Regions from separate parts of the Streptomyces sp. PTL18 genome, predicted to be linked through region 1. Evidence: riboswitches for the same ligand, from Rfam matches in the RefSeq annotation. Region 1 holds a riboswitch; each other region holds the start of a gene.
The links. Region 1 has a riboswitch for cobalamin ahead of AC5WS8_RS23640 (cobalamin biosynthesis protein). Riboswitches for the same ligand answer to the same signal wherever they lie in the genome.
Positions count from the first base shown of each region.

Region 2: another riboswitch for cobalamin. It lies ahead of nicT (Nickel transporter NicT); the one in region 1 lies ahead of AC5WS8_RS23640 (cobalamin biosynthesis protein).
Region 3: another riboswitch for cobalamin. It lies ahead of AC5WS8_RS19275 (ribonucleoside-diphosphate reductase subunit alpha); the one in region 1 lies ahead of AC5WS8_RS23640 (cobalamin biosynthesis protein).

Region 1 covers NZ_JCAJZO010000013.1:50,568-60,100, reverse strand. The annotation lists gene AC5WS8_RS23655 (putative cobaltochelatase) at 1-540, opposite strand, end outside; gene cobN (cobaltochelatase subunit CobN) at 537-4,190, opposite strand; gene AC5WS8_RS23645 (cobyric acid synthase) at 4,187-5,695, opposite strand; gene AC5WS8_RS23640 (cobalamin biosynthesis protein) at 5,692-6,648, opposite strand; cobalamin riboswitch at 6,750-6,888, opposite strand; gene AC5WS8_RS23635 (hypothetical protein) at 7,148-7,450, shown strand; gene AC5WS8_RS23630 (hypothetical protein) at 7,537-7,752, opposite strand; gene AC5WS8_RS23625 (inorganic phosphate transporter) at 7,766-9,082, opposite strand; gene AC5WS8_RS23620 (class II aldolase/adducin family protein) at 9,339-9,533, shown strand, end outside.
Region 2 covers NZ_JCAJZO010000004.1:194,224-203,756, forward strand. The annotation lists partial or broken gene AC5WS8_RS09900 (molybdopterin dinucleotide binding domain-containing protein) at 1-1,592, shown strand, start outside; gene AC5WS8_RS09905 (hypothetical protein) at 1,708-3,408, shown strand; gene AC5WS8_RS09910 (ArsR/SmtB family transcription factor) at 3,449-3,796, opposite strand; cobalamin riboswitch at 3,887-4,094, shown strand; gene nicT (Nickel transporter NicT) at 4,123-5,226, shown strand; gene AC5WS8_RS09920 (YcnI family copper-binding membrane protein) at 5,249-6,007, opposite strand; gene AC5WS8_RS09925 (hypothetical protein) at 6,049-6,663, opposite strand; gene AC5WS8_RS09930 (TOBE domain-containing protein) at 6,766-7,164, shown strand; gene modA (molybdate ABC transporter substrate-binding protein) at 7,345-8,163, shown strand; gene modB (molybdate ABC transporter permease subunit) at 8,160-9,011, shown strand; gene AC5WS8_RS09945 (ABC transporter ATP-binding protein) at 9,008-9,533, shown strand, end outside.
Region 3 covers NZ_JCAJZO010000009.1:132,483-142,015, reverse strand. The annotation lists gene AC5WS8_RS19280 (ribonucleotide-diphosphate reductase subunit beta) at 1-280, opposite strand, end outside; gene AC5WS8_RS19275 (ribonucleoside-diphosphate reductase subunit alpha) at 280-2,634, opposite strand; cobalamin riboswitch at 2,758-2,895, opposite strand; gene AC5WS8_RS19270 (GNAT family N-acetyltransferase) at 2,948-3,454, opposite strand; gene mctP (monocarboxylate uptake permease MctP) at 3,560-5,197, opposite strand; gene AC5WS8_RS19260 (DUF3311 domain-containing protein) at 5,194-5,460, opposite strand; gene AC5WS8_RS19255 (GntR family transcriptional regulator) at 5,589-6,353, opposite strand; gene AC5WS8_RS19250 (extracellular solute-binding protein) at 6,777-8,060, shown strand; gene AC5WS8_RS19245 (carbohydrate ABC transporter permease) at 8,152-9,141, shown strand; gene AC5WS8_RS19240 (carbohydrate ABC transporter permease) at 9,138-9,533, shown strand, end outside.

The DNA of each region.
Region 1 (9,533 bases):
CATGGTGCCGACGAGCAGGAAACGCGCGGCGTGCCGCACGGAGACGCCCTCCCGCTCGACGTACGAGGCCCCCATCGCGGCGGCGTCCAGGAGCAGGTCGACGAGGTGGTCGTGGAGGAGGTTGACCTCGTCGACGTAGAGGATGCCGCGGTGCGCGTCGGCGAGCAGGCCCGGCTCGAACGCCTTCACGCCCTCCGCCAGCGCCCGCTCGATGTCGAGGGCGCCGACGAGCCGGTCCTCGGAGGCGCCGACGGGCAGTTCGACCATGCGGGCCGGACGGGAGACACCCGCCCCCGGCTCGTGCGGCCCGTCCGGGCAATCGGGGGCCGGTGCCGCCGGGTCGCACGAGAAACGGCACCCGGGAACGACCGCCACCCGAGGCAGCAGCGCGGACAGGGCGCGCACGGCCGTCGACTTGGCGGTGCCCTTCTCGCCGCGTACCAGCACACCGCCGACCGCCGGCGACACGGCGTTCAGCAGCAGCGCGAGCCGCAGGTCGTCCTGGCCGACGACGGCCGTGAACGGAAACGGGGTACTCACTTCTGGTCGCCCTCCAAGTCGCCCTCAAGCTCCAGGTAGGTGGCGCGCAGCCGCTCCAGCGTGTCCGCGTCCGGCTCGGCCCACAGACCGCGGTCGGCGGCCTCCAGGAGCCGTTCGGTGACGCCGCGCAGCGCCCACGGGTTGGACTTCTTCATGAAGTCCCGGTTCTCCGGGTCGAAGACGTACTCCGCGCTGAGCCTCTCGTACATCCAGTCGTCGACCACGCCGGCCGTGGCGTCGTACCCGAAGAGGTAGTCCACCGTCGCCGCCATCTCGAAGGCGCCCTTGTAGCCGTGGCGCCGCATGGCCGCCATCCAGCGCGGGTTGACCACCCGGGCACGGAAGACGCGATGGGTCTCCTCGCCGAGGGTACGGGTCTTCACCTGGTCGGGTACGGCGGAGTCACCGACGTACGCCTCCGGGCTCGCGCCCGTCAGGTGCCGCACCATGGCCACCATGCCGCCGTGGTACTGGAAGTAGTCGTCGGCGTCGACGAGGTCGTGCTCGCGGGTGTCGACGTTCTTCGCGGCGACGGCGATCCGCTTGAACGCCGTCTCCATGTCCCCGCGCGCCGCCCGCCCGTCGAGCCCGCGCCCGTAGGCGTAGCCGCCCCAGACGGCGTACACCTCGGCCAGATCCGCGTCGGACCGCCAGTTGCGGGCGTCGATCAGCGGCAGCAGCCCGGCGCCGTACGCGCCCGGCTTGGAGCCGAAGACACGGGCCGTCGCGCGCCGCCGGTCGCCGTGCCGGGCGGTGTCCTCGTCCGCGTGCGCCTTCACGAAGTTGCGGTCGGCGGGCTCCTCCAGCTCGGCCACCGCACGCACCGCGTCGTCGATCAGAGCGACGACGTGCGGGAACGCGTCCCGGAAGAAACCGGAGATGCGGACCGTGACGTCGATGCGGGGGCGACCCAGCTCCTCGAGGGGGATCACCTCGAAACCGGTCACCCGGCGCGAGGCGTCGTCCCACACCGGGCGGCAGCCGAGCAGGGCCAGGATCTCGGCGATGTCGTCGCCCTGGGTGCGCATCGCGGAGGTGCCCCAGACCGTCAGTCCGACGGACCTCGGGTACTCGCCGGTGTCCTGGAGGTAGCGGGCGACCAGCGAGTCGGCGAGGGACTGGCCGACCTCCCAGCTCAGGCGGGACGGGATCGCCTTGGGGTCCACGGAGTAGAAGTTGCGGCCGGTCGGCAGGACGTTGACCAGGCCACGGGTGGGGGACCCGGACGGGCCCGCCGGGACGTAACCGCCGTCCAGGGCCTTCAGGATGTGGTCGATCTCATCGGTGGTGCGGGCGAGACGCGGGACGACCTCGGTGCACGCGAACTCCAGCACCGCGACGGCGTCCGGGAGTTCGGTGCCCAGCACCTCCCGCACGAGAGCACCGCTCTCGGAGGCCGCCCAGCCCCGCTCCTCCATGCCCTCCGCGATCCCCCGGCACAGCTGCTCCAGCAGGTCGATCGCGTCCGCCGCCGTACGCGACGGGCCGGCCACCAGTTCGGTCAGCTCCACCGGCACCTTCACCGGCGCCCCCGGCTCGGCGAGCAACTCCTTCTCGACCAGGCCGAAGTGCTCCGCCAGCGAGGCCCGAAGGCCCGGCAGCGCGTTCGCCTGCCCGCCCCACACCTGCGAGGCACGCAGCACGGCCAGCACCAGGTTCACCCGCGGCTCGCCGACCGGACCGCCGCCCAGGATGTGCAGGCCGTCGCGGATCTGCACGTCCTTGATCTCGCACAGATAGCCGTCGATGTGCATGACGAACTCGTCGAACTCGTCGTCGTCCGGCTGCTCGTCCAGGTGCAGGTCGTGGTGGAGCTCGGCCGCCTTGACCAGCGTCCAGATCTGGGCGCGCACGGCCGGCGCCTTGGCGGGGTCCAGGTCGGAGACGAGCGCGTACTCGTCGAGGAGCTGCTCCAGCTTCGCCAGGTCGCCGTAGGTGTCGGCGCGCGCCATCGGCGGGACGAGGTGGTCGACGACGGTGGCGTGGCCGCGCCGCTTGGCCTGGGTGCCCTCACCGGGGTCGTTGACGATGAACGGGTAGACCAGGGGCAGGTCGCCGAGGACGGCGTCCGGCGCGCAGCCCCCGCTGAGACCGAGGCCCTTGCCCGGCAGCCACTCCATCGTGCCGTGCTTGCCCATGTGGACGATCGCGTCGGCGCCGAAGCTGTTCTCGAGCCAGCGGTAGGCCGCCAGGTAGTGGTGCGACGGCGGCATGTCCGGGTCGTGGTAGATGGCGATGGGGTTCTCGCCGAAGCCGCGCGGCGGCTGGATCATCACCACGACGTTCCCGAACCGCAGGGACGCCAGCACGATGTCGTCGCCGTCGACGTAGAGCGAACCCGGCGGCTCGCCCCACGCCTGAACCATCGCGTCCCTCAGCACCGGATCGAGCGTGTCGAACCAGGCCCGGTAGTCGGCCAGCGGCACGCGCGCGGGGGCGGCGGCCAACTGCTCCTCGGTCAGCCACTCCACGTCGTGACCACCGGCCTCGATGAGGCGGTGGATCAGCTCGTCACCGCCCGCGGGGTACTCGGTCAGGCCGTATCCCGCGTCCCGCAGCGCGTCCAGCACCCGTACCGCGGAGGCGGGCGTGTCCAGGCCGACCGCGTTGCCGACCCGCGAGTGCTTGGTCGGGTACGCGGTGAAGACGAGCGCGATCCTCTTCTCCGCGTTCGGCTTGTGCTTCAGTCGTGCGTGGCGTACGGCGATCCCGGCGACCCGCGCGGCCCGCTCCGGGTCGGCCACGTACACCGGGACGTCGTCGGGGCCCTGCTCCTTGAAGGAGAACGGAACGGTGATCAGGCGGCCGTCGAACTCGGGGATGGCGACCTGCATCGCCGCGTCCATGGGGGACAGGGCGGCGTCCGACTCCTCCCACGCGGCGCGCGACGAGGTCAGGCACATCCCCTGCAGCACCGGGATGTCCATCCCGGCCAGCGCGCCGATGTCCCAGGCCTCCTCGTCACCGCCCGCCGACGCCTGCGAGGCGTGCGTGCCGCCGGCCGCGAGGACCGTGGCCACCAGGGCGTCGGCCCGCCCCAGGATCTCGTACAGCCCGGCGTCGGCGCCGCGCAGCGAACCGCAGTACACCGGGAGGGCGTTGGCGCCGTGCGCCTCGATCGCGTCGCACAGGGTGTCCACGAAGGCGGTGTTGCCGCTGAGTTCGTGGGCGCGGTAGAAGAGCACGCCGACGGTCGGACGGCCCTCGGTGAACGGGCGCTCGCCGTGGACGCCGTACTCCGGCATCTTCCGCGGCTCGTCGAACCCCTCGCCGGTCAGCAGCACCGTGTCGGACAGGAAGCGGGCGAGTTCGGTGAGGTTGGCGGGGCCGCCCTCGACCAGGTACTTCAGCGCCTCCGCCACCACACCGGCCGGTACGGACGACTCGGCCATCAACTCGGCGTCGGGGACCGCCTCCCCGCCCAGCAGCACGGTCGGGACGCCGGACGCCTTCAGCCGGGCCAGCCCGTCCTCCCAGGCGCGCTTGCCGCCGAGCAGGCGTACGACGGCGATGTCCGCGCCCTCGATCAGGCCCGGAAGCTCCTCGGAGACGTCCACGCGGGTGGGGTTGCCGATCCGGTAGGGGGCGCCGGAGGCACGGGCCGCCAGCAGATCGGTGTCGGCGGTCGACAACAACAACACTGTGCTCATGCGGGCGCTCCCGGTGGAATGAAAGGCAGTCCTTGCGGCGCGCCCGACTCGATGAGCCGCCACAGCGCGTCCGTGTCCGCGTGCTGTTCGATCAGGTCGCCGAGCCGGTCGAGCTGCTCCTCGCGCAGCACGGCGAACGAGGTGTCGGGGGCCGGCACGAAGCGGCGTCCCGCGGCGGCGGCCACCTCGCGCAGGAAGGCCCGCCGGAATCCGTCCGACTCCAGGGAGCCGTGCCAGTGGGTGCCCCAGGTCTGGCCGACCCGGCAGCCGTCCAGGAAGGCTTCCCCACCGGTGACGTCGGCGACCCCGTGGTGGATCTCGTACCCCTCGACCCGCTCGCCGAGGGCCTCCCCGGCCGGCCGGGTGAGGGTCTTCTCGCGCGCGAACCGCACCCGGACGGGCAGCACGCCCAGCCCGGGGACTTCGCCGGCGCGGGACTCGACCTCGTCCTCGATGTGCTCGCCGAGGATCTGGAAGCCGCCGCAGACGCCGAGGACGGGGCGTCCTTCGGCGGCCCTCCGGACGAGGGCGTCCGCGAGACCGCGCTCGCGCAGCCACTCCAGCGCCCGGACGGTTCCCCGGGTTCCCGGGACCACCACGAGGTCCGCGTCCGCCAGCTCCTCCGGCCGGTCCACGAACCGCACCACGACCCCCGGTTCGGCGGCCAGCGCGTCGACGTCGGTGAAGTTGGACATCAGCGGGATCGCGCAGACGGCGACCCGCAGCACGTCCTCGCCGACCGGAGGAGTCACCGTGGACTCCCGGACGGTGCCCCGCAGCGAGACCCTCAGTCCGTCCTCCTCGTCGATCCCGAGCCCGCGCCGGAACGGCAGCACCCCGTACGTCCGCCGCCCGGTGAGACCCCGGAGCATCTCCAACCCCGGCTCCAGCAGGCCGACATCGCCCCGGAACTTGTTCACCAGGAACCCGGCGACCAACTCCTGGTCCTCCGGCGAGAGCAGCGCGACGGTCCCGAAGAAGGACGCGAACACGCCCCCACGGTCGATGTCACCGACGACGAGAACGGGCAGCCGGGCGTTGCGGGCGATCCCCATGTTCACGATGTCGGTGCGCCGCAGGTTGATCTCGGCCGGACTGCCGGCCCCCTCACAGATCACCGCGTCATACGTGCCCCGCAACTCGGCCAGGCAGTCCAGCACGGTGCCGAGGAGCCGCTGCTGCCGCCCCCCGTGGTAGCCGCGCGCGCTCAGTTCACCGACCGGCCTGCCGAGCAGCACGACCTGGCTGCTCTGCTCGCCGCCCGGCTTGAGCAGCACAGGGTTCATCAGCGCGGTCGGCTCGATACGGCACGCCTGGGCCTGCATGGCCTGCGCCCGCCCGATCTCGGCGCCCTCGCGGGTGACGAAGGAGTTGAGGGACATGTTCTGCGCCTTGAACGGCGCGACCTTCACCCCCTGCCGTACCAGCCAGCGGCAGATCCCGGCGGTGACGACGCTCTTGCCGGCGTCGGAGGTGGTACCGGCGACGAGGAGTCCCCCGCTCACGACGTCCCTCCCTTCGCGAGAAGCCTTCGGGCCGCCAGGCGCCCGGCGACCGTGATGCCGAGCGCCAGCCCGCTCACGCGCCGGGAGAGCCGTACGGCCCGCTCGATGTCGTCCGTGCGCACGGCGCGCCCGTCGCCGTTGAGGACCGGCCGGTGCTCCACGCGCCCCCCGTACGACAGCGTCCCGCCCAGCCGCACGCCCAGGGCGCCCGCGAACGAGGCCTCCACGGGCCCGGCGTTGGGGCTCGGATGCTTGGCGGCATCGGCACGCCAGGCGCGCAGGGCGCCCCGCGGATCCGGGCCCGCTGCCGCCGCGAGCACCGCGGTGAGCCGTGCCCCCGGCCACCCGGCGAGGTCGTCGAGCCGCGCGGAGGCCCACCCGTAGCGCCGGTAGCGGGGCGACTTGTGCCCGACCATGGCGTCGAGGGTGTTGACGGCGCGGAATCCCACGAGACCGGGCACCCCGGCGACGGCCCCCCAGGTGAGCGCGCCCACCACGGCGTCGGAGGTGTTCTCGGCGACGGACTCGACGACCGCCCGCGCGATCCCGTCCGCGTCCAGCGCCTGTGGATCCCGTCCACACAGATGGGGAAGGCGCGCGCGTGCGGCCGTCACGTCCCCCGCCTCCAGGGCGCGCCCGACGGCCCGCGCCTCCCGGGCGAGCGACGTGCCCCCGACCGCGGCCCAGGTGGCGGCGGCGGTCAGGGCCACGGAGGCGGCGGGGGAGGTACGTACGGAGCGCGCGGCCAGGGATCCCAGCGCCACGGCGCCACCGGCGCAGACGGCGGTGTGCAGCGCGCCCCACCCGCGGTGGTCCCGCCACAGCACCCGTTCCACGGCCGCCGCGGCCCGCCCGAACGCGGCGACCGGATGTCCGTGGCGTGGATCGCCCAGCAGGAGGTCACCGAGAAGGCCGGCGGCGGCGCCGTACGCGAAGACGCGATCGGCACCCATCGGCTCAGCCGACCGTGCGGTCGGACGGGGCCCGGTGACAGAACCTCAATCGGCAGCCGCGCATGGCGATATGTCCTCACTCAGGGTGTCCACGCCCTGGTTCGACGAGACCGGCGGTGAGAGTTCCTGGCTCCCGGGGAGTTCTTCCCCGGTGACAGTGGCGGGACCGCGCCGGATTCGCACCGGCTTCCTCTCCTGCCGCCGTACTGGCCCCGGCAGTCCACCACGCGCCCAGAACACCCGTCAACTTGCTCTTGACCTGCGATGCTGTGGTGTGCTGAGTCCCACACCGCTGAAATCACGTCAGTTGCCCGAATGGGTGCTTTTCGGAGCTGAGTGGCGTTCGTGGGGCGCGCGTTCCGGCGCGTGACTCGAAACGGCGCACCGGCCCGGTGCTCGTCTTTCGCCGTACGACGGGGTGTGCTTTGCTGGCCGGACTCGAGAAACCCGGCAGTGGACGGAGTCCGAGCGAACCGTCCAGAGGGCGGGAGGGACCCACATGGGGGACAGGGCCAAGGAATTCTCGGCGGGCGCGGGCGGTCCCCACGCGCCGCACCTTTCGCCGGTGGCGGCGCTGGCACTCTTCTCCCTGACGACGGGGATGTTCGCGGTCGGGATCGGTGCGCTGGCGGCACTGCTGGTGCCCGGAGCCCCGGCGCGGGCCCTTGTCTGGCTGGTGGTCACCATCGTGACCGCCGCCTGCGCGGGGCTGTGGTGGGGCCTCACCCCGGTCCCGGAGCGGCTGCGCGTCCTGGGCCGGGCGACGGCGGCCCTCCGGACCCGGGACTCGCGGACCCCCTGACCCAGGACATGAGGAACCCCCGCGGCACATGGCTGCGGGGGTGACTCGAAGGGTCGCGGCTGCGGGGGCTCCGGATGCTCCCGTCGTCAGGCGACGATCAGTTGGATGCCGTACGCGACCGCCGCCACGCACGCCGCGAAACACACGTACGCGCCGGTGGCCGCCAGGGTGGCCGCGCCACCCCGGGCCGAGTCCTTCTTGGTGAGGCCCACGACGCCCAGGGTGAACAGGCCCACCAGGGCCACGGTGACCGCGAGGCTGACGCCGAAGACGGAGCCGAGGGCTGCCCAGTCGATCTTCATGAGTGCTGATTCCTTAAACCGTGGCGGCGGGGGCCGGCTCCGGGGAGGGGCCGGCGTCCGGGGCCGGGATCGTGGCCTGCAGGTCGGCGGTGGCGTCCGTGTCCGCCGGGTCGGTGCCGGGCACCGCACCGCCGGTCGCGGTCGTGGTGGCGTCGGCCGTGATGACGGGGCCCGCCGGGGGCGGGACGACCGCTGCGATCGCGGCCGTGACGACGCCCGCGGGCTCCGTCTCGACGTCGTTGACGTTGTCCACCGTGACCGGCTTGCGCCGGGACAGGGTCCAGATGACACCGGCGCCGGCTACCAGCAGCACACCGGTGGCGATCGTGCCCCAGGTGCCCTGCTTGGTGAGGAGTTCGGCGCCCCCTCCGACCAGGCCGGCCGCAGGCAGCGTCAGTACCCACGCGACGAGCATCCGGGTCGCGGTGGACCAGCGGACCACGCCCCCCTTGCGGCCGAGGCCCGCGCCCATGACGGCGCCGGAGCAGACCTGCGTGGTGGAGAGCGAGAAGCCGAGGTGCGAGGAGGCGAGGATCGCGGTCGCCGCGCTGGTCTGGGCGGCGAAGCCCTGCTGCGGCGCCAGGTCCGTCAGGCCCTTGCCGAGGGTGCGGATGATGCGCCAGCCGCCCAGGTAGGTGCCGAGTGCGATGGCCAGTCCGGCCGAGACGATGACCCAGGTGGGAGGGTTCGAGCCGGGGGCGATGACACCGCCGGTGACCAGGGCCAGCGTGATGACGCCCATCGTCTTCTGGGCGTCGTTCGTGCCGTGCGCCAGGGAGACCAGGCCGGCCGAGGCGATCGACCCGGCGCGATAGCCCTTCGCGGTCGCCTTCTCGTCGGCACGGCTGCCGATCACGTACGACAGCCGGGTGGCGAGCATCGAGGCCAGGCCCGCCACGACCGGCGCGGCGACCGCGGGGATCAGGACCTTGGTGACGATCGTCGAGCCGTTCACCGCGGACCAGCCGGCCGAGGTGACGGCGGCACCGATCAGGCCGCCGAAGAGGGCGTGGGAGGAACTGGAGGGCAGGCCGAGGAGCCAGGTCAGCAGGTTCCACAGAATCGCGCCCACCAGGGCGGCGAAGATCACTTCGACGCGTATGCCCTGTTCGTTGATGATGCCGCCGGAGATCGTCTTGGCGACCTCGACGGACAGGAAGGCGCCGAGGAGGTTCAGCGCGGCGGACATCGCCACCGCCGCCTTGGGCCTCAGGGCGCCGGTCGAGATGGTGGTGGCCATCGCGTTGGCTGTGTCGTGGAAACCGTTCGTGAAGTCGAACACGAGAGCGGTGACGATCACGATTCCGAGGAGGAGCGTGATGTGTTCCATTTACCCAGGCTTCTGTGGGAGGTCAGTGGCTGTTGGACCGTAGGCAACCTGGGTGAACGGAAGGTGAACTGATGCGGGCTGGAGGGTGTACCGATCGGCGTGTCGGCGTTCCGTTTGTGACGGGGTGGCAGCGATCGCCCCCTCGATCGCCGTCCGTGGCAGCCATGTGGACCCGGTCGCCCCTCCCGTGGGCCGGCTTCGGCCGGTCCCGGAGCCCGGCGAAGAGATTTCCGTCACCCCCTGGCAGGATCGCCGCATGGCCGACCAGCGACGCTACGCGGGGCACCCGCAACAGGACACAACGGGCGGACGGGGGCCGGACGCGCCGGCCGCGCGGGAGGAGGTGGCGCGGGCCTGGGACCAACTCGTCGCGACGGCCCGCCGCACCGTCGCCGACGGACTGGTCGTCGGCACCTCCGGCAACGTCTCCGTACGCGTCGGCGACACCGTG
Region 2 (9,533 bases), on a different contig from region 1:
GCCGCGAGGTCGTGGTGCTGTGGGCCTCACAGACCGGCAACGCGGAGGAGTTCGCCGCGGCCACCGCCCAGCGGCTCACCGCGACCGGGTACCGGGCCACCCTGGTCGGCATGGACGAGGCCGACGTCGGCGGACTGCCGCGTGACGCCGATCTGTTGCTGATCACCAGTACGTTCGGCGACGGCGACGCGCCCGACAACGGCTCCGGCTTCTGGGCCGCCCTCTCCGGCCACCGGGCACCGCGCCTGGACGGTGTGCGCTACGCCGTGCTGGCCTTCGGCGACTCGTCGTACGACGACTTCTGCGGACACGGGCGCCGCCTGGACACGCGGCTGCAGGAGCTGGGCGGGGTGCGCCTCGCGCCGCGCACCGACTGCGAACCCGACTACGAGCCGTCCGCGGGCGCCTGGCTGGAGTCGGTGCTGGCGGCGCTCGGCGGTGCCCCGGCGCCGGCCCCCGCGCAGCCGAAGCAGGGCAAACCCGCCCAGTCGACCGCCCGTCTCGTCGGCAACCGGCTGCTCAGCCTGCCCGGGGCGGGCAAGGAGGTGCGCCGGTTCACGTTCGACACCAGGGAGGCCGGACTCACCTACGAGGCCGGGGACGCGCTCGGTGTGCGGCCGGTCAACTCTCCCGGCCCGGTGGAGGAATGGCTGGCGGTGACGGGGATCGACCGCGACGCCGCCGTGGAGGTGGCGGGAGCCGGCGAGGTGCCCTTCGGCGAAGCCCTGCTCGGGCATCTCGACATCACCCGGATCACCCCGGACCTACTGCGCTTCGTCGCCGAACGGACCCGGGACGACCGGGAGCTGCGGCAGCTGCTGCGCCCCGACAACAAGGACGGCCTGGCGCGCTGGTGCTGGGGGCGGCAGGCCGTCGACGTGGCGGCAGAGTACGCGGTGCGGGCCTCGGCCGGGGAGTGGGCCGAAGTGCTCAAGCGGTTGCGGCCCCGGCTCTACTCGATCTCGTCGAGCCCGCTCGTCGACCCGCACCGGGTGTCGCTGACCGTGTCCGTGGTGCGCTACGAGAGCCTGCGCGGGCGGCCCCGCGCCGGGGTGTGCGGCGGGTTCCTCGCCGATGCGGAACCAGACACTCCGGTGCCGGTCTTCGTGCGGCGCTCGCCCCACTTCCGGCCGCCGGCGGACGCCTCCACCCCGATGGTGATGGTCGGACCCGGCACCGGGGTCGCCCCTTTCATGGGTTTCCTCCAGGAACGCCGCGAGCTCGGGCACACCGCGCCGAACTGGCTCTTCTTCGGGGAGCAGCACCGCGCCACCGACTTCTCCTACGCGGAGGAGCTGACGAAGCTGCGGGAGGACGGCGTGCTCACGCGTCTCGACACCGCCTTCTCCCGCGACCAGCGCGCCAAGGTCTACGTCCAGGACCGGATGCGCGAGCACGGCCCCGAGCTGTGGCACTGGCTCCGGGAGGGCGCCCGCTTCTACGTCTGCGGGGACGCCTCCCGCATGGCCAAGGACGTCGACCGGGCGCTGCGGGACATCGCCGCCCTGCACGGCGGCCTGAGCGAGGCGGAGGCGGCCGCGTACGTGAAACAGCTGGCGGCGGAGAAGCGGTACGTGCGGGACGTCTACTGACGTCCACCCGGGCCACACCGGAATCTTCATCTCCGGGCGCTCGGTGTTCATGCTGTCCACCTACGTTCCTGGCGTGCACTTGGCAGAAGTGAAGCCGTCGACAAGCACCCGGTGGGTGCGCCCGCTGGTGGCGCGGGGCAAGAACGAACCGGACCGGGGCCCCGCGCAGTGGCACCGCGTTCTCACGTTGCTCGCGAACATCAGCCTCTTCATCGGCACGCGCGGCGTGTGGAACAGCGCCGCCAGCCATGAGCCGCCGATCGCCGCGGTCGTCTCCGTCTGTTACGTGTCGATCCTGGTGACGGGCGTACTGACGCTGGTGGTGCGCAGCAGCCGCTCGCTGGCGCGCCTCGATCTGGTGGTGCTGGTCACGGGGATCACGCTCGTCTACTGCGCGGCCGGCGCGCTGCACGACTACAGCGACGAGTCGATCCTCACGATCCAGGCCGCCCGCGAGATGCTGCACGGCAACCCGGTGTACGGACAGGCCTGGCCCTGGCTGTTCGGGCACCACAGCACCGTCGCCTACACCCCGACGGTGGAAGGCGGCTACGACTTCACCTACGGCTATCCGCCGCTGACCGCCATGCTCACCGCGCCGCTGCTGTGGATCGGCCACGGCGCGCTGCCCGAGGTCCTGGTGCCCACCACCGCCATCGTCCTCGGCGCGATCGTCCTGTGGAAGATGCTGCCGACGCCGTGGCGCTCGGCGGCCACCATGGTCTGCCTGGGCTTCGGCATGATCCCGATGTACGCCCGCCTCGGCTACCCGGCGGTCCTCGCACTGGCCTTCCTGATCCCGGTGGTGGTGCGCTGGACGCGGATGGGCACGGGCGGCCCGGCCGACTGGGCGCGGGCGGCCTGTCTGGGCGCCGCCTGTGCAAGCCAGCAGTTGCCGTGGTTCGTGACGCCGTTCCTGCTCGCCGGTGTCTACGCGCTGCGGCGCGGCGAGCAGGGGGCGCGCGAGGCGGCCCTCGCGGTGGGGCGGATCGTGGGGATCGCCGCCGGTACGTGGCTGCTGGTCAACGGGTATTTCATCGTGACCGAGCCGCGCACCTGGATCGAGGGGATCGCGCTGCCGCTCATCCAGGGTGCGATCATCCACGGCCAGGGCCTGGTCGGCATCTCCCTGTACTACACCGACGGCAGCGACCTCCTGTCCTGGTACTCGCACGCGAGCATGCTGCTGGTGGCGGGCCTGCTGGCGCTGTTCGTGCTGTTCGTGCGCCGGCTGGGTCCGGCGGCGACCGTGCTGCCCTGGTGCGCGTTCTTCCTGGCGACCCGTTCGCAGGACGGCTACTACCTGATGATGACGCCGCTGTGGCTGGCGGCTGCTGTCACCGCGCCGCCCGCCGCGTTCGCCACCGCCTGGCAGCCCCGGCTGCTGCAGGGCCGACGGACGGCCCGCATGGTGCTGGCCGGGGCCCTGGTGGTGCCGGCCCTGGTGGCGGCGACGGTGGCGGCGACCGGGAAACCGCCGTTGCGGATGCAGGCCGTCGGCTCCACCCGGAAGGCCGCGACCGTGGAGACGCTCACCGTCCGCGTGGACAACACCGGCGGCTTCGCCGTCCGGCCCCACTTCATGGTGACGATCGGCCACGGCGCGAGCCTTTGGTGGAAGGTGCTCCAGGGCCCGTCGTCCGTCGGCGCCCACGCCACGGCCACTTACCGGATCCAGGCGCCGGGCAAGGGGTTCACCGTGCCCAGGAAGGGCGTCCGCGTTCGGCTGCGCGCCTTCACCGAGTCACCGCTGACGCTGTCCAGCCAGGACATCCACCTGGCACCGCACAAGGCCCCGGCCGCGCACAAGAAGTGAGCTGTCGGCGCGACAGCGGGCTGTCTGCGGTGAGTCCCCGTCAGGTCACCTGCTTCAGCAGCTCGTTCACCACGGGATCGATCACCCGGTAGCGGACGATCCGCCCCTCCTTCTCACCCGCCACCACCTCGGCCGTCCGCAGCAGCCGCAGCGCCTGCGAGACGGCCGGGTCGTTCATGCCGGTCGCCACCGCCAGGTCGGAGACCGCCAGCGGCCCGGCCCGGTGCAGGGCCAGCAGCAGGGCGAGCCGGCCGGGGTCGGCGAGCAGCGAGAAGCGTTCGGACCAGGTGCGTACGGCCTCTGGGGCGCCGATGGCCTCGATGGCCTCGCAGACCCGGTGGCCGTCGATGGTGCGCCTGCCGGCGCGGTCGGCGGGGACGAGATGCATGCGCACATCCTCCCAGGCACCCCCGTGTGATCTTCGATACCTCGGATACCTGCGCAACTGTGCAGTCTTGCAGGCGTTCTGACCCGGACCCTAAGGTGGTCGGGCCGTGGTGCTCGGGAAGACCGGTGAAAGCCCCCAGGGGGCTCAGGCCGGAGCGGCCCTCGCCACTGTGATCGGGGAGTTCCCGTCCCGTGCCGCCCGTACCCAGCGGGTGGCGCCACTGGCCGCCAGGCCGGGAAGGTTGGGACGGGCGCGTTGATCCGTCAGCCAGGAGACCGGCCACGGCATCTCACGAAGTGATCCACGAGGTGCTGGAGCGTGACCGTATGACCCTGACCGACCCCGCCCTGCCCGGGGCCGCCTCCTTCCGCTGGCGGCGCGAGGACACCGTGCGCACTGCCGGACTGCTGGCGGCGATAGCGGCCCTGCACGTGGTCGCGTTCGGAATCCTCTTCCTGCTGGTGGTACCGGAGCACTACCAGGTCGGCACCAAGGCGTTCGGCATCGGCCTCGGCGTCACGGCGTACACGCTGGGCATGCGGCACGCCTTCGACGCCGACCACATCGCCGCCATCGACAACACCACCCGCAAGCTGATGGCGGACGGCAAGCGCCCGGTGTCGGTCGGGTTCTGGTTCGCGCTCGGGCACTCCAGCGTGGTGGTCCTGCTCGCCCTGTTGATCGCGGGCGGGACCCGGCTCGCCGACCGTGTCACCAGCGAGCACTCGAGTACCCACCAGATCCTCGGGTTCATGGGGACGACGATCGCCGGCACGTTCCTCTACCTGATCGCCGCTCTCAACCTGCTCGCCCTGCTCGGCATCCTCAAGGTCTTCAGGGCGATGCGCGCCGGGACGTACGACGAGGGGGAACTCGAGCGGCACCTGGACTCCCGGGGGTTCATGCACCGGGTGCTCGGCCGCCTGACCAGGTCGATCTCACGTCCCGGCCAGATGTACCCGCTGGGTTTCCTCTTCGGGCTCGGCTTCGAAACGGCCACCGAGGTCACCTTGATGGTCATGGCGGGCTCGGGCGCGGCGGCCGGTCTGCCCTGGTACGCGATCCTGTGCCTGCCGCTGCTGTTCACCGCCGGGATGTGCCTTTTCGACACGCTCGACGGCACGTTCATGAACTTCGCCTACCAGTGGGCCTTCTCCAACCCGGTGCGGAAGGTGTTCTACAACCTCACGATCACCGGGCTGTCGATCGCGGTGGCCTTCCTGATCGGCACGATCGAGCTGGTCGGAGTGCTGCACGACAAGCTGGACCTCAGGGACGCGGTGACGGGCTGGATCGCCGGGCTCGACCTCGGCAACGTGGGCTTCGTCATCGTCGGGCTGTTCGTGGCCGTATGGGCGGCGGCGCTGGCGTACTGGCGGATCGCCAGGGTCGAGGAGCGCTGGCGTCCCCGTCCCGCCGACGGGCGCTGACGCCGGCAGGACGGGGACCCGGTCACTCGCCGCCGGAGGAGGCGGAGGCGCCGGTGGTGCGGCTGCGGGCGATCGCGAAGCCCGCGGCGGCAAGGCCGAGGACGCCGACGACAAGACCGGCGATCCCGAGCCCGCGGGCGGTGGAGTCGCTGGTGGCGGCGGCCTTCGTGGTGGCGGTGCCCGGCTTCTCCGCGCTGCCGGCGGGCGCCGCGGTGGAAGCGCCGCCCTCCGCCGTGCCCTTGGCGGTCAGCTGGAGCACCGGTGCCGGGTTCTCCGGCTCGTCCTGCCCCTTCTGGGCCTCCTCGATCCAGCGGACGACGTTTCCGTCGGAGTAGGTCTGCAGTGTCTTGAACGTCAACTGATCGGTGTTCTCGGGAAGTTGACCGAAGGCCACGTTGAAGTCCTGGTACTGGCCGTGCCGGATGCGGCCGCCGGTCCAGGTGATCTGGGAGACCGCGTCGGTGATGGTTCCGTCGTCCGTCTTGACCGGGTTCTTGAGCTTGGTGGTGGTCACCTGCGCGGTCCAGCCGTCCTGCGGGGTGACCAGCACGCCCAGGATCGGGTGGTCGGTGGGCAGGAAGACCTGCACCTTGGTGGTCGCGGCGGTGTCCTCCTCGTTGGGCACCCGGAAGGTCAGCACACCGTCCGTCGCCCCCTTGGCGTAGCTCTCGGGATGGACGGTGACATGGGCGAAGGCCGCGCCGGCCGCGGTGAGGACACCGGCTGCGGTGAGCGCGGCGACGGTGGTGGCGCGGCGCAGGGTGGTACGCATGCGGGACATGGGTGAGCAAGCTCCGTACTGGTGCTGGGAGTGGGGGGGGTTCAGACGGTGTACGGGGCTGCTGGTGGCGGGCCGCGCCGGTACAGGGCGTGGCGGAGCAGCGCCTGCCCCGGGAGCCGGCGCCGGTGGGCGTACGGGCGCGGCGGCCCGACGTACGCGGGCAGCGGTGCCGTACGCCACCGGACGGCGAGGCGCGGGACGAAGGCGGCGGCCTTGCGCAGCAGCGACCACAGGGCGGCCTCACCGCGCCGCAGGCACCAGGAGGCCAGCAGGGCGGCGACCAGGTGTGCGGCGACGGCGTGCGAGGTCATGAGGCGCGGCGCGGCGGCCATGGGCATGCCAGGCATCCCGGGCATCATGCCCGGGATACCCATCGGCATCGGTACCGGCCCGGCCGCGTCGAAGGCGAGATGGAGCCCGCCCTGTACGACGAGCATGGCGAGGGCGATGCCGGGCAGCGAGCGCTCACGCCCGGCGAGCGCCGCTCCGGCGGCGAAGACGGGCAGGAACCCGGCCGCGTCCGCCCACACCGGCGGCACCGTGCCGGTGGCCACCGTGTGTCCGCCGACTGCGAGCAGCACGCACACGACGGCGAACACCGCCGCGCGCAGGCCCCGCACCGTCCAGGACACGTCCATGAGGTGGGATCCTGCCACGCGGACACCCTTGATCAAGCCCGTTTCCGCAGATCCGGCGCGCCCGGGGCACCCCGGGGGCGCGTTGCGGACGGGGGGGCGCGGACGCCTATCGTGGCGCGCATGCAGTCCTACACGATCGGTCAGGCAGCCCGGCTGCTCGGGGTCAGCCCGGACACCGCGCGGCGGTGGGCGGACGCGGGGCGGGTGGCGACCCGGCGCGACGAGAGCGGGCGGCGGGTCATCGACGGCGGGGATCTGGCCGCGTTCTCGGTGGAGCTGGCGCGTGGCGGCACCGGCGAGGAGGACGCCCCCTCGTACACCTCGGTCCGCAACGCCTTCCCGGGCATCGTCACCGCCGTGAAGCTCGGTGACGTGGCCGCCCAGGTGGAGATCCAGGCGGGCCCGCACCGCCTGGTGTCCCTGCTGACCCGGGAGGCCGTGGAGGAACTCGGCCTGGAGGTCGGCATGGAGGCCACCGCCCGGGTGAAGTCGACGAACGTCCATGTCGACACGGCCTGAGACCCTCGCCCCACAGCACCTCCGGCACCTCCGCGTGAACGCACATGCCCACCACCGTCACCCGGAGTCCCGGCTCTTGCGATGCCACGGGGCTCTTCCAGGTCGCATCTGCGCCGGTATGATCGGCGCATCGGAGGGGTGTGCTGCTCCCTCCCGGACGACAGAGGGAGTGGACCCGTGATGATCCGTTCCGTGCGCCGGCTGGGCCGGACGGCGCGGGTGACCGGCGCCGGGGCCGCCGCGCTGCTGGCCCTGACCGCCTGCTCCTCCTCGTCGGACTCCCCCGGGTCGGCGGCGTCCGCCGCGCCCTCGTCGCCGAAGGTGTACGGCACGGTCACGGTCTTCGCCGCCGCCTCCCTCAAGGAGAGCTTCACGGCCCTGGGCAAGGAGTTCGAGAAGGAGCACCCCGGCACGAAGGTGTCCCTCAGCTTCGGCGGCAGCGACACCCTCGCCGCGAGCATCACCGGCGGCGCTCCCGCGGACGTCTTCGCGGCGGCGAGCCCGAGGACCATGGCGATCGTGACGGACAAGGGGGACACGGCCACCTCCCCGGTCACCTTCGTGCGCAACCGGCTGGAGATCGCCACCCTGCCGGGCAACCCGGACAAGGTCTCCTCCCTGAAGGACCTCACCAGGTCCGGCCTGAAGGTCGTCCTGTGCGACAAGACCGTGCCGTGCGGGGCCGCCGCGCAGAAGGCGCTGGCCGCCAGCGGTCTGAAGCTGACGCCGGTGTCGTACGAACAGGACGTGAAGAGCGCCCTGAACAAGGTGGAACTGAAGGAGGCCGACGCCGCGGTCGTCTACCGGACCGACGTGAGGGCGGCGGGTGACAAGGTGCGGGGCGTGGAGTTCCCCGAGTCCGCCCGGGCCGTCAACGACTACCCGATCGCCCTGCTGAAGAACGCGCCCAACGCGGAGGCGGCGAAGGCGTTCGTCTCACTGGTGACCTCCGCCGAGGGGCGCGAGGTCCTGACCGGGGCCGGGTTCCTCAAGCCATGACCGGGATCGACGCGTCCGGCGCCGCGGCCGACACCCTGGTGGGCGGACCGCGGCGCGCACGTGTCCGCCGGATCGGTGTTCCGCTGCCGCTGCTGCTGCCCGCGCTCGTGGGCCTGGCGTTCCTGCTGCTGCCGCTGGTGGCGCTGCTGGTGCGGACCCCCTGGCACACCCTGCCGGAGCAGCTGGCCTCCGCCGCGGTGTGGCAGGCGCTGCGGCTGTCCCTGGTGAGCGCCACCGCGGCGACCGCCGTGAGCCTGGTCCTCGGGGTGCCGCTGGCCTGGCTGCTGGCCCGTACGGACTTCCCGGGCCGGGGGCTCGTGCGGGCCCTGGTGACGCTGCCGCTGGTGCTGCCGCCGGTGGTGGGGGGCGTGGCTCTGCTGCTGGCGCTCGGCCGCAACGGCGTGGCGGGGCGGTGGCTGGACTCCTGGTTCGGGATCACCCTGCCGTTCACGACGGCCGGGGTGGTGGTCGCCGAGGCGTTCGTGGCGATGCCGTTCCTGGTCATCAGCGTCGAGGGCACGCTGCGGGCCGCCGATCCGCGCTACGAGGAGGCCGCGACGACGCTCGGCGCCTCCCGCTTCACCGCGTTCCGCCGGGTGACGCTTCCGCTGATCGCACCGGGCATCGCGGCCGGGGCGGTGCTGGCCTGGGCGCGGGCGCTCGGCGAGTTCGGGGCGACGATCACCTTCGCGGGCAACTTCCCGGGCCGTACGCAGACCATGCCGCTGGCCGTCTATCTGGCCCTGCAGAACGACCCGGCAGCGGCGATCGCGCTGAGCCTGGTGCTGCTGGCGGTGTCGATCGCGGTGCTGGCCGGGCTGCGGGACCGCTGGATGACGACGTCATGACCCGCGCCCACCAGGCCACCGGGCACCGCGCCCCCGCCGGCGCGCGCGACGACGGCCTCGACGCGCGGATCGTCGTCGAGCGCGGTTCCTTCCGGATCGACGTGGCGCTGACCGCCGCGCCCGGGGAGGTGGTCGCGCTGCTCGGGCCCAACGGCGCCGGGAAGAGCACCGCCCTGCGCGCGCTGGCCGGGCTGGTCCCGCTCTCCGGCGGTCATCTGCGGCTCGACGGGGCCGCGCTGGAGCGTACTCCGCCCGAGGCGCGCCCCGTCGGGGTCGTCTTCCAGGACTATCTGCTCTTCCCGCACCTGTCCGCGTTGGACAACGTGGCCTTCGGCCCGCGCTGCCGGGGCGCGTCCAAGGCCGAGGCGCGGGCGGTGGCCGCCGGGTGGCTGGAGCGCATGGGGCTCGCCGAGCACGCGGGCGCCAGGCCCCGCCGGCTCTCCGGCGGCCAGGCCCAGCGCGTCGCGCTCGCCCGGGCGCTGGCCGTCCGGCCCCGGCTGCTGTTGCTCGACGAACCGCTCG
Region 3 (9,533 bases), on a different contig from region 1:
TGATGTGCTTGTAGAGGGTCAGCACCAGGTTGTTCGCGACGATCGAGTCGCCGGTCGCGAAGAAGGCCACCAGGCGCCCGATCAGGTGCTGCTCGCCCGGGGTGAGCCTGCCGAGGTCGGCGACGTCCGAGTGGAGGTCGACCTCCTCGACGGTCCAGGTGTTCTTGATGGCGTCCCGGTAGCGCTCGTAGAAGTCGGGATAGCGCATGGGGCGCAGGGTCAGCTCGAAGCCGGGGTCGAGGAGGTTCTGGGGACGGGTGGTGCCGGTGGTGCTGGTCATTACTGGCAGGCCTCGCAGGACTCGGGGTTCTCAAGGGAGCAGGCGACGGCTTCGGCGTCCGGGGTCGCCTGCTGGACGGGGACGGCGGCCTGAGCCGCGCGGGCGATACGGGTCGCCGGGCGGGAGCGCAGGTAGTAGGTCGTCTTCAGGCCCCGCTTCCAGGCGTAGGCGTACATCGACGAGAGCTTGCCGATCGTCGGCGTCTCCATGAACAGGTTCAGCGACTGGGCCTGGTCCAGGAACGGGGTGCGGGCGGCGGCCATGTCGATCAGACCGCGCTGCGGGATCTCCCACGCCGTGCGGTAGAGCCGGCGTACGTCCTCGGGGATCCAGGCGAAGCCCTGCACGGAGCCGTTCGCGTCCCGCAGCGCCTCGCGGGTGCGTGCGTCCCAGACGCCGAGCGCCTTGAGGTCCTGCACCAGGTACGAGTTGACCTGGAGGAACTCACCGGACAGCGTCTCGCGCTTGAAGAGGTTGGAGACCTGCGGCTCGATGCACTCGTAGGCGCCCGCGATGGACGCGATGGTCGCCGTGGGCGCGATGGCGAGCAGCAGCGCGTTGCGCATGCCGACCGCGGCGATGCGTTCCCGCAGGGCCGCCCAGCGCTCCGGCCAGGTCGGCTCGACGCCGTAGTGGTCGGGGTGCAGCACGCCCCGCGCCGTGCGGGTCTCCTCCCACGCCGGCAGGGGGCCGTGCCGCTCGGCGAGGTCGGCGGAGGCCTCGTACGCGGCGAGCATGACCCGCTCGGCGATCCGCGTGGACAGGGCCTTGGCCGCGGGGGAGTCGAAGGGCAGCCGCAGCTTGAAGAAGACGTCCTGCAGGCCCATCGCGCCGAGGCCGACGGGACGCCACCTGGCGTTGGAGCGGGCCGCCTGTCCGGTCGGGTAGAAGTTGATGTCGACGACGCGGTCGAGGAAGGTGACCGCGGTGCGGACGGCCGCGTCCAGCCGCTCCCAGTCCATGTCGCCCTCGGCCACGAAGGCGCCGAGGTTGACGGACCCGAGGTTGCAGACCGCCGTCTCCCCGTCGTCCGTGACCTCCAGGATCTCCGTGCAGAGGTTGGAGGAGTGGATCACGTGGCCCGGCTCGGCGGTCTGGTTGGCGGTGCGGTTGGCGGCGTCCTTGAACGTCATCCAGCCGTTGCCCGTCTGCGCGAGGGTGCGCATCATGCGGCCGTACAGATCCCGGGCGGGGATCGTCTTCCTGGCGAGCCCCGCCGCCTCGGCCCGGCGGTAGGCGGTGTCGAACGCCTCCCCCCACAGGTCGGTCAGCTCGGGCACGTCCGAGGGGGAGAACAGCGACCACTGCTCGTCGGCGTCGACCCGGCGCATGAACTCGTCCGGGATCCAGTGCGCCAGGTTGAGGTTGTGGGTGCGGCGGGCGTCCTCGCCCGTGTTGTCGCGCAGCTCCAGGAACTCCTCGATGTCCGAGTGCCAGGTCTCCAGGTAGACGGCGGCGGCACCCTTGCGCCGGCCGCCCTGGTTCACGGCGGCGACCGAGGCGTCGAGGGTCTTCAGGAACGGGACGATGCCGTTGGAGTGCCCGTTGGTGCCGCGGATCAGGGAGCCGCGGGAGCGGATGCGGGAGAAGGCGATGCCGATGCCGCCGGCGTGCTTGGAGAGGCGGGCGACCTGGTGGTAGCGCTCGTAGAGGGAGTCCAGCTCGTCCTTCGGGGAGTCGAGGAGGTAGCAGGACGACATCTGGGGGTGCCGGGTGCCGGAGTTGAAGAGGGTGGGGGAGGAGGGCAGGTAGTCGAGCCGGCTCATGAGCCCGTAGAGCGCCGCGACGTCGTCCACCGAGTGGGGGCTGTCGTCCTCGGCCAGGCCCGCGGCGACGCGGAGCATGAAGTGCTGGGGCGTCTCGACGACCGTGCGGGTGATCGGGTGCCGCAGGAGGTAGCGGCTGTGCAGGGTGCGCAGGCCGAAGTAGCCGAAGCGGTCGTCGGCCTGCTCCTCCACCAGGGCGTCGAGACGGCTGGCGTACAGGCGTACGAACGCGGCGGTGCGGTCCGCGATCAGTCCTTCCCGGTGGCCGACGGCGATGGACTCGGTGAACGACGTGACGCCCTGGGAGGCGGCCTCGGCGCGGATGCCGATGGTCAGCAGGCGGGCGGCCAGCTTCGAGTAGGCGGGGTCCTCGGAGATGAGTCCGGCGGCCGCCTCCGTGGCCAGCTCGCGCAGCTCGGCGTCGTCGGCGCGGGCGGACCGGCCGCGCAGCGCGGCGGCGGCGACCCGCCCGGGGTCGGCGTCGGGGAGGTCGGCGGTCAGCTCGGTCAGGGTCCGCAGCAGCGCGGCACCCGGACCGTCGGTTTCCAGACCTGTGGCTGAAGCCGGATCGGCTGGCGCGATGGTCACGTGGGGCTCTCCCTCGCTCGGCACGGGGCCTGGCGGAGGGCAGGGGGCAGCTCACGAGCGCACACGGCGTCGCGCCCACCGGCCCATTCCACGAGGCCCGGACGTCAGGGCACCCGGACCGGACGGCCGGGCGCGCTGTCGGCAGGTCCTCGGACTGACGCTCGTGCGGGTCCGCCTGGGGCGGGCACGCACAGGTACACCGTTGCGGGACAGTTCCGGATTCGCACCGGATTCCCCTGCGGCGACAGCGAGCATGAGCATACATCTTGTGCCGGGCTGTGATGTCGCCCCCAGATGTTGTGTCGCGGTGGCCTCAGAGCGTCAACTCGTAGGTGAGGAGAGTGATGTCGTCGAGGTGGGGGAAGGGGTTCCAGTCCCGCTCGGGTGCGCGAACGAATCCCATACGTTCGTAGATGCGGTGGGCGGTGCGCATGGTCCGCTGGGTCGACAGCACGACCCGTACGCAGCCGTCGGTGGCCCGGGCGCGGTCGACGCAGGCCCGGACGAGGGCCTCCCCGACGCCCCGGCCGCGTGCGTCGTGCGCGACCGCGAGCATCCGTATCTCGGCCTCTCCCGGTCCTGCGATGTCGGCCATGGGGCCGCCGGCCGGTACGAAGGTGACGCCGCCGAGCAGACTCCCGTCCGCCACGGCCGCCAGCACCTGTGCCGCGGCCGCCCGTCCCGCCACGTCCTTCAGTTCGCCGAGATAGGCGTCGCTCTCGCCGAAGTCCAGGAGACCGTCCTGGAGGTAGGCCCGAGCGGTGATCTCGCCGAGCGTGCCGTATTCGTCCGGGGCCGCCGGCCGGATGGTGAAGTCCATGGGCCGAGTGTGCCGGACGGGTACGACAACGGGCCGCCGGATTTCCTCCGGCGACCCGCTGACCCGCTGACCCGCTGACGCGCTGACCCGGCGTACGACGTGGACTCAGTGCGAGGCGCCCGCCGTGGCCGGCGGCAGCTGCACCTGCACCCCCGGGTCGCCCGCGTCCGCCGTGTAGTCCTCCGGCTTCGTCTCGTCGATGCCGTCGGGGGCCTTGACCGCCTTCAGGACGAAGGTCAGGACCACCGCCACCGCCACGTTCAGGACGAACGCCGTCAGACCGATGTAGCCCATCTCGCCGATGCCCGGGATCATCGCGTTGGACCCGCCGAAGTGCTTCTGCGCCGGGTTGGACGGGGACGCGACGCGATAGGCGGCGACCGTGCCGTAGACCATGCCCACCGCCCAGCCCGCCAGCAGCGCCCAGCGGTGGAACCAGCGCGTGAACAGGCCGCCGACCAGAGCGGGGAAGGTCTGCAGGATCCAGATGCCGCCCAGCAACTGGAAGTTGATGGCGACGGTCTTGTCCATCGTCAGGACGAAGACGAGCGCGCCCACCTTCACCAGCAGCGACACGATCTTGGAGACCCGGGTCTCCTCCTTGGCCGTGGCGTCCGGCTTGATGAAGTCCTTGTAGACGTTGCGGGTGAAGAGGTTCGCGGCCGCGATCGACATGATCGCCGCGGGCACCAGCGCGCCGATGCCGATCGCCGCGAAGGCCACACCCGCGAACCAGTCCGGGAACATGTTCTCGAACAGCTGCGGGATCGCCAGCTGCCCGTTCTTGACCTTCACGCCCGCGGCGACCGCCATGAAGCCGAGCAGCGCCAGCAGGCCCAGCATCAGCGAGTACAGCGGCAGGATCGTGGTGTTGCGGCGGATCACCTCACGGCTGCGCGAGGACAGCGTCGCGGTGACCGAGTGCGGGTACATGAACAGCGCGAGCGCCGATCCCAGCGCCAGCGTCCCGTACGTCCACTGGGTCGCCTCGGCCGGAGCCAGCGCGCCGCGCGGCTTGCCGGTCACCGGGTTGACCTGCGCCAGCGCGTGCCCCGCCTTCGCGAACACCTCGTCGAAGCCGCCCAGCTTGATCGGGATGTAGATGATCGCCACCGCGATGACGATGTAGATCAGTGCGTCCTTCACGAACGCGATCAGCGCGGGCGCCCTCAGACCCGACGAGTAGGTGTACGCGGCCAGCACACCGAAGGCGATCAGCAGCGGCAGGTCCTTCACGAACCAGTTGGTGCTCTCGCCGCCGCCGACGCCCATCACGTCCAGCACGGCCTGGATGCCCACCAGTTGGAGCGCGATGTAGGGCATCGTCGCCAGGATGCCGGTCAGCGCCACCGCCAGCGACAGGCCCTTGGAACCGAACCGGCCGCGCACGAAGTCCGAGGTGGTGACGTATCCGTGCCGGTGCGAGACCGACCACAGGCGCGGCAGGAAGGTGAAGATCAGCGGGTACACCAGGATGGTGTAGGGCACCGCGAAGAAGCCCGAGGCGCCCGCCGCGTAGATCGCCGCCGGCACCGCCACGAACGTGTACGCGGTGTACAGGTCGCCGCCGAGCAGGAACCAGGTGATCCAGGTCCCGAACGAGCGGCCGCCGAGGCCCCATTCATCGAGGCTGTGCTCGTTCTCCGCCCTGCGCCAGCGCGCCGCCAGGAAGCCCATGACGGTCACGGCCAGGAAGAAGAAGACGAAGACGCCGAGCGCGACGCCGTTCACGCCGTCCTTCACTGCGACGCACCCCCCTTGCCGCCGGCGCGGGCGCGCTGGTCACGCTGCCACAGCTTGTAGGCGAGCATCGTCAGCGCCGTGGAGATGATCACCCACAGCATCTGGTACCAGTAGAAGAACGGGATGCCGATGAACGCGGGGTCCGTCTTGGCGTACGAGCCGACCCACAGCATCGCGACGAAGGGTGCTACGAGGCAGAGGGCGATGACGACGCGCACCGGCGTCACCACCGCCGCTCCGGCTGCATCTGACTGATCGGACATACGGCTCCGTCCCTCACTGTCACCTGTTCATCTGTGTAATGCGCAGGCAATGTAGGTGACCTTGCCATGGGAGCGGAAGCCCTCGTCCGCACATCGGCACGGAGTGGACCCGAGGAGTGCTCTGCGCCCTACTCCGCGGGCCGCTTCAGCCTCGCCACGAACTTGTACCGGTCCCCCCGGTACACCGACCGCACCCACTCCACCGGCTTGCCCTCGCGATCCAGCGAGTGGCGGGAGAGCATCAGCATCGGCAGGCCCACGTCCGTGCCGAGCAGACCCGCCTCGCGCGGGGTGGCCAGCGAGGTCTCGATGGTCTCCTCGGCCTCCGCGAGATGGACGTCGTACACCTCCGCGAGCGCCGTGTAGAGGGACGTGTACTTCACCAGCGACCGGCGCAGCGCCGGGAAGCGCTTGGCGGACAGGTGCGTCGTCTCGATCGCCATCGGCTCACCGCTGGCCAGCCGCAGCCGCTCGATGCGCAGCACCCGGCCGCCGGCCGAGATGCCGAGCAGTCCGGCGAGCGTGTCGTCGGCCGTGACGTAGCCGATGTCCAGCAGCTGAGAGGTCGGCTCGAGTCCCTGCGCGCGCATGTCCTCCGTGTACGAGGTCAGTTGCAGCGCCTGGGAGACCTTCGGCTTGGCGACGAACGTGCCCTTGCCCTGGATGCGCTCGAGCCGCCCCTCGACGACCAGTTCCTGCAGCGCCTGGCGCACCGTCGTGCGGGAGGTGTCGAACTCCGCGGCCAGCGTGCGCTCGGGCGGCACCGGCGTCCCCGGCGGCAGCGTCTCCGTCATGTCGAGCAGATGCTTCTTCAGACGGTAGTACTTGGGCACGCGCGCGGTGCGGACGGTCGCCCCGCCCTCGCTCTCCGCACTGCTGACGTCGGTGCTCATGCTCTGCCTTCCCGGCTCCGGATGCCGAAGCGACCGACAGGGCGTCGGTCACGGCTCACATCGTGGCACGGCCTCATGGGGAGCAGGGCCGCACGCTCCGTGATCCCCGTTCCACCGACGGGGGTCCCCTCTGTATACCGTCGGCACCTTCGCTGGTCTAGTCCACGCCCGACGGATTGGTCCAGTCGCGGCCGTGACGAACCGGGTGCCCGTTTTCGCTGAGTTCCTACTTAAAGGTCCTTTCATATGTAGGTCACATAACGAACACCCTGAGCGGCTCGAACGCCCTTGACGCGCCTATTGGTCTGAGCCAAGCTCCCCCCTACTGGTCTACACCAATGGTCCAGTCCCGGCCCCACGGGCGGTGCGCGTCGTCACGCCGCGGGGACAAGGGGGGTTTGTGGCATCCCTGAGGAGGATGGCGTGAAGCGCAAACTGACAGTCGCGATCGGTATCGCGGGCATGATGGTCTCCGTCGCGGCGTGCGGAAGCGGCAAGTCCGGGGGGTCGAGCACCGGGGCGGACGCCAAGGAGCTCACCGTCTGGCTGACGGTCGACGCCCAGAACAACTGGCCGGCCCTGGTGAAGGCCGCCGACGACGCGGTGCTGAAGAAGCACCCCGGCCTGAAGATCAACCACGAGTACTACGGCTGGCCGGACAAGAACACCAAGCTCGACGCCGTCCTCGCCACCGACAAGGCGCCCGACGTGGTCGAGATGGGCAACACCGAGATGCTCGGCTACATGGTCAAGGGCGCCTTCGCCCCCGTGGACCCGGCCAGGTTCGACAACTCCGCCCAGTGGCTGGACGGTCTCAAGTCGTCCGTCACGTACGACGGCAAGACCTACGGCGTTCCCTACTACGCCGGCGGCCGCGTTGCGAATTGGCGCAAGGACATCGCCGCCTCGGTCGGCGTGAAGACGCCGCCGAAGACCTACCAGGAGCTCACCGCCGACCTGGACAAGATCCAGAAGAAGGAGGGCAGCGGGTTCAGCGCCTGGTACCAGCCCACGCGGGACTGGTACGCGGCCATGTCCTTCGTCTACGACGCGGGTGGCTCCATCGCCAAGCAGGAGGGCGGCCAGTGGAAGGCCGACCTGTCCTCGCCGGAGTCCCTCAAGGGCCTGAACGAGTTCAAGACGGTCATCGACAGGTACATGCACGGCGACAAGACCAAGGACGAGTCCGACCGGTACATCGTCTACGGCCAGGGCAAGTCCGCCATGATCTTCGGTGCCGCCTGGGAGGGCGCGGCCGCGGCCGACCCGAAGGCCGACAAGACCGGAGGCAAGCTGAAGAGCAGCCTCGAGAACTTCGTCATGCCCGGTCCCTCCGGCAAGAACATGCCCGTCTTCCTGGGCGGTTCCGACCTCGCGGTCCCGGTGAAGTCCAAGGCGCAGGCGCTGGCCGCCGAGTGGATCAACGCCTTCACCGGGTCGCAGGGCCAGAAGGGCCTCATGGCCAAGGGCAACCTGCCCAACAACAAGACCGACCTCGCGACCCTGAAGAACGACCCGGCGACGGCGATCCCCGCCACCGCGGCCGAGTCCAACTGGTTCGTCCCGATGGCACCGGGCTGGGGCCAGGTCGAGAAGGCGCAGGTCCTGCAGACGATGCTGCAGGACATCGGCACCGGCAAGAAGTCGGTCGAGGCCGCCGCGAAGGACGCGGACGCCGCGATCGACAAGGTCATCAACACCAAGTGAGCAGAGGGCAGGGCCCCGTGGACCCCGGGGGGTGTCCGGGGGAGGGGCCCTGCTGCTCGTACGACCCACAGGGATCGCTGAGGAGCGCGCGATGAGTGCCGCAGACACGACCACCCCTGCCAAGGTGCCGCCGCGGCCGGCGCCTCCCCCACCGGGCTTCCCCGCCGCGAGGCCACGCCGAAGGCGGGCGCCGGGCGGGGCCGCCGTCCCCTGGACGCTGCTCGCCCCCTGTCTGCTGGTCCTGGCCCTGGTGATGGGCTATCCGCTGGTCCGTCTGGTGACCCTGTCGTTCCAGAAGTTCGGCCAGTCCCAGCTGTGGGGGTTCCAGCCGGCCGAGTCGGCCGGGTTCGCCAACTTCACCGAGGTGCTTCAGGACGGCGAGTTCTGGGCGGTCGTCGTGCGCACGGTCGTCTTCGCGGCCGGTTCGGTGATCTTCACCATGGTCCTCGGCATGCTGATCGCGCTACTGCTCCAGCGGGTCTCCGGCTGGTTGAAGACGCTGATCAACATCGTGCTGGTGGCCGGCTGGGGCATGCCGGTCATCGTGGCCACCACCGTCTTCAAGTGGCTCTTCGACTCGGACTACGGCATCCTCAACGCTCTGCTGAGCGAGCTGCCCGGCGTGCGTCTGATCGGCCACAACTGGTTCGCGAGCGGCCCGCAGGGCCTGGCTGTGATCATGCTGCTCGTGGTCTGGGGCGCCGTTCCGTTCGTCGTCATCACCCTCGGCGCGGGCCTCACCCAGGTGCCGAAGGAACTGGAGGAGGCGGCCAGGCTCGACGGCGCGGGCTCCTGGGGCGTGTTCCGCCACGTCACCCTCCCGATCCTGAAGCCGATCATCGTGATGCTGACGACCCTCTCCGTCATCTGGGACATGGGTGTCTTCCCGCAGGTCTTCGTGATGCGGGGCGGCCACCCCGAGGCCGAGTTCCAGCTGCTCACCACGTACTCGTACGACCGGGCGTTCGTGGTCAACGACTACGGCCAGGGCTCCGCGATCGCCCTGATCACCGTGCTGTTGCTGCTCGGCGTCGTCGCCGTCTACATGCGCCAGATGCTGAGGATCGGAGAAGTCGAATGAGCGGCACGAGCGGCACGAGCGGCACGACTGCGGCGACGCTCATCCGGCGCGCCGTGGCCCGCCGCCGGACGAGGGCCCGGCTCGGGTGGAACCTCCTCGGCCTGCTGGTCTTCCTCACCGCGGGCTTCCCCGTCTACTGGATGATCGACACGGCGATCAAACCGGCGAAGGACGCCATCGACCCGGACCCCAGTCTGCTGCCCACGGGCTTCACACTGGACAACTTCCGCCGGGCGCTGGCCATCGCCGACTTCTGGGGGCCGGTCGGGCGCAGCCTGGTCGTGTCGCTGTCGGTGGTCGCGATCGGCATCGTCGTCGGCATGCTGGCGGCACTGGCCATCTCCCGGTTCGCCTTCCGTGGCCGGAAGATCGTGATCGTGGGCATCCTGGCG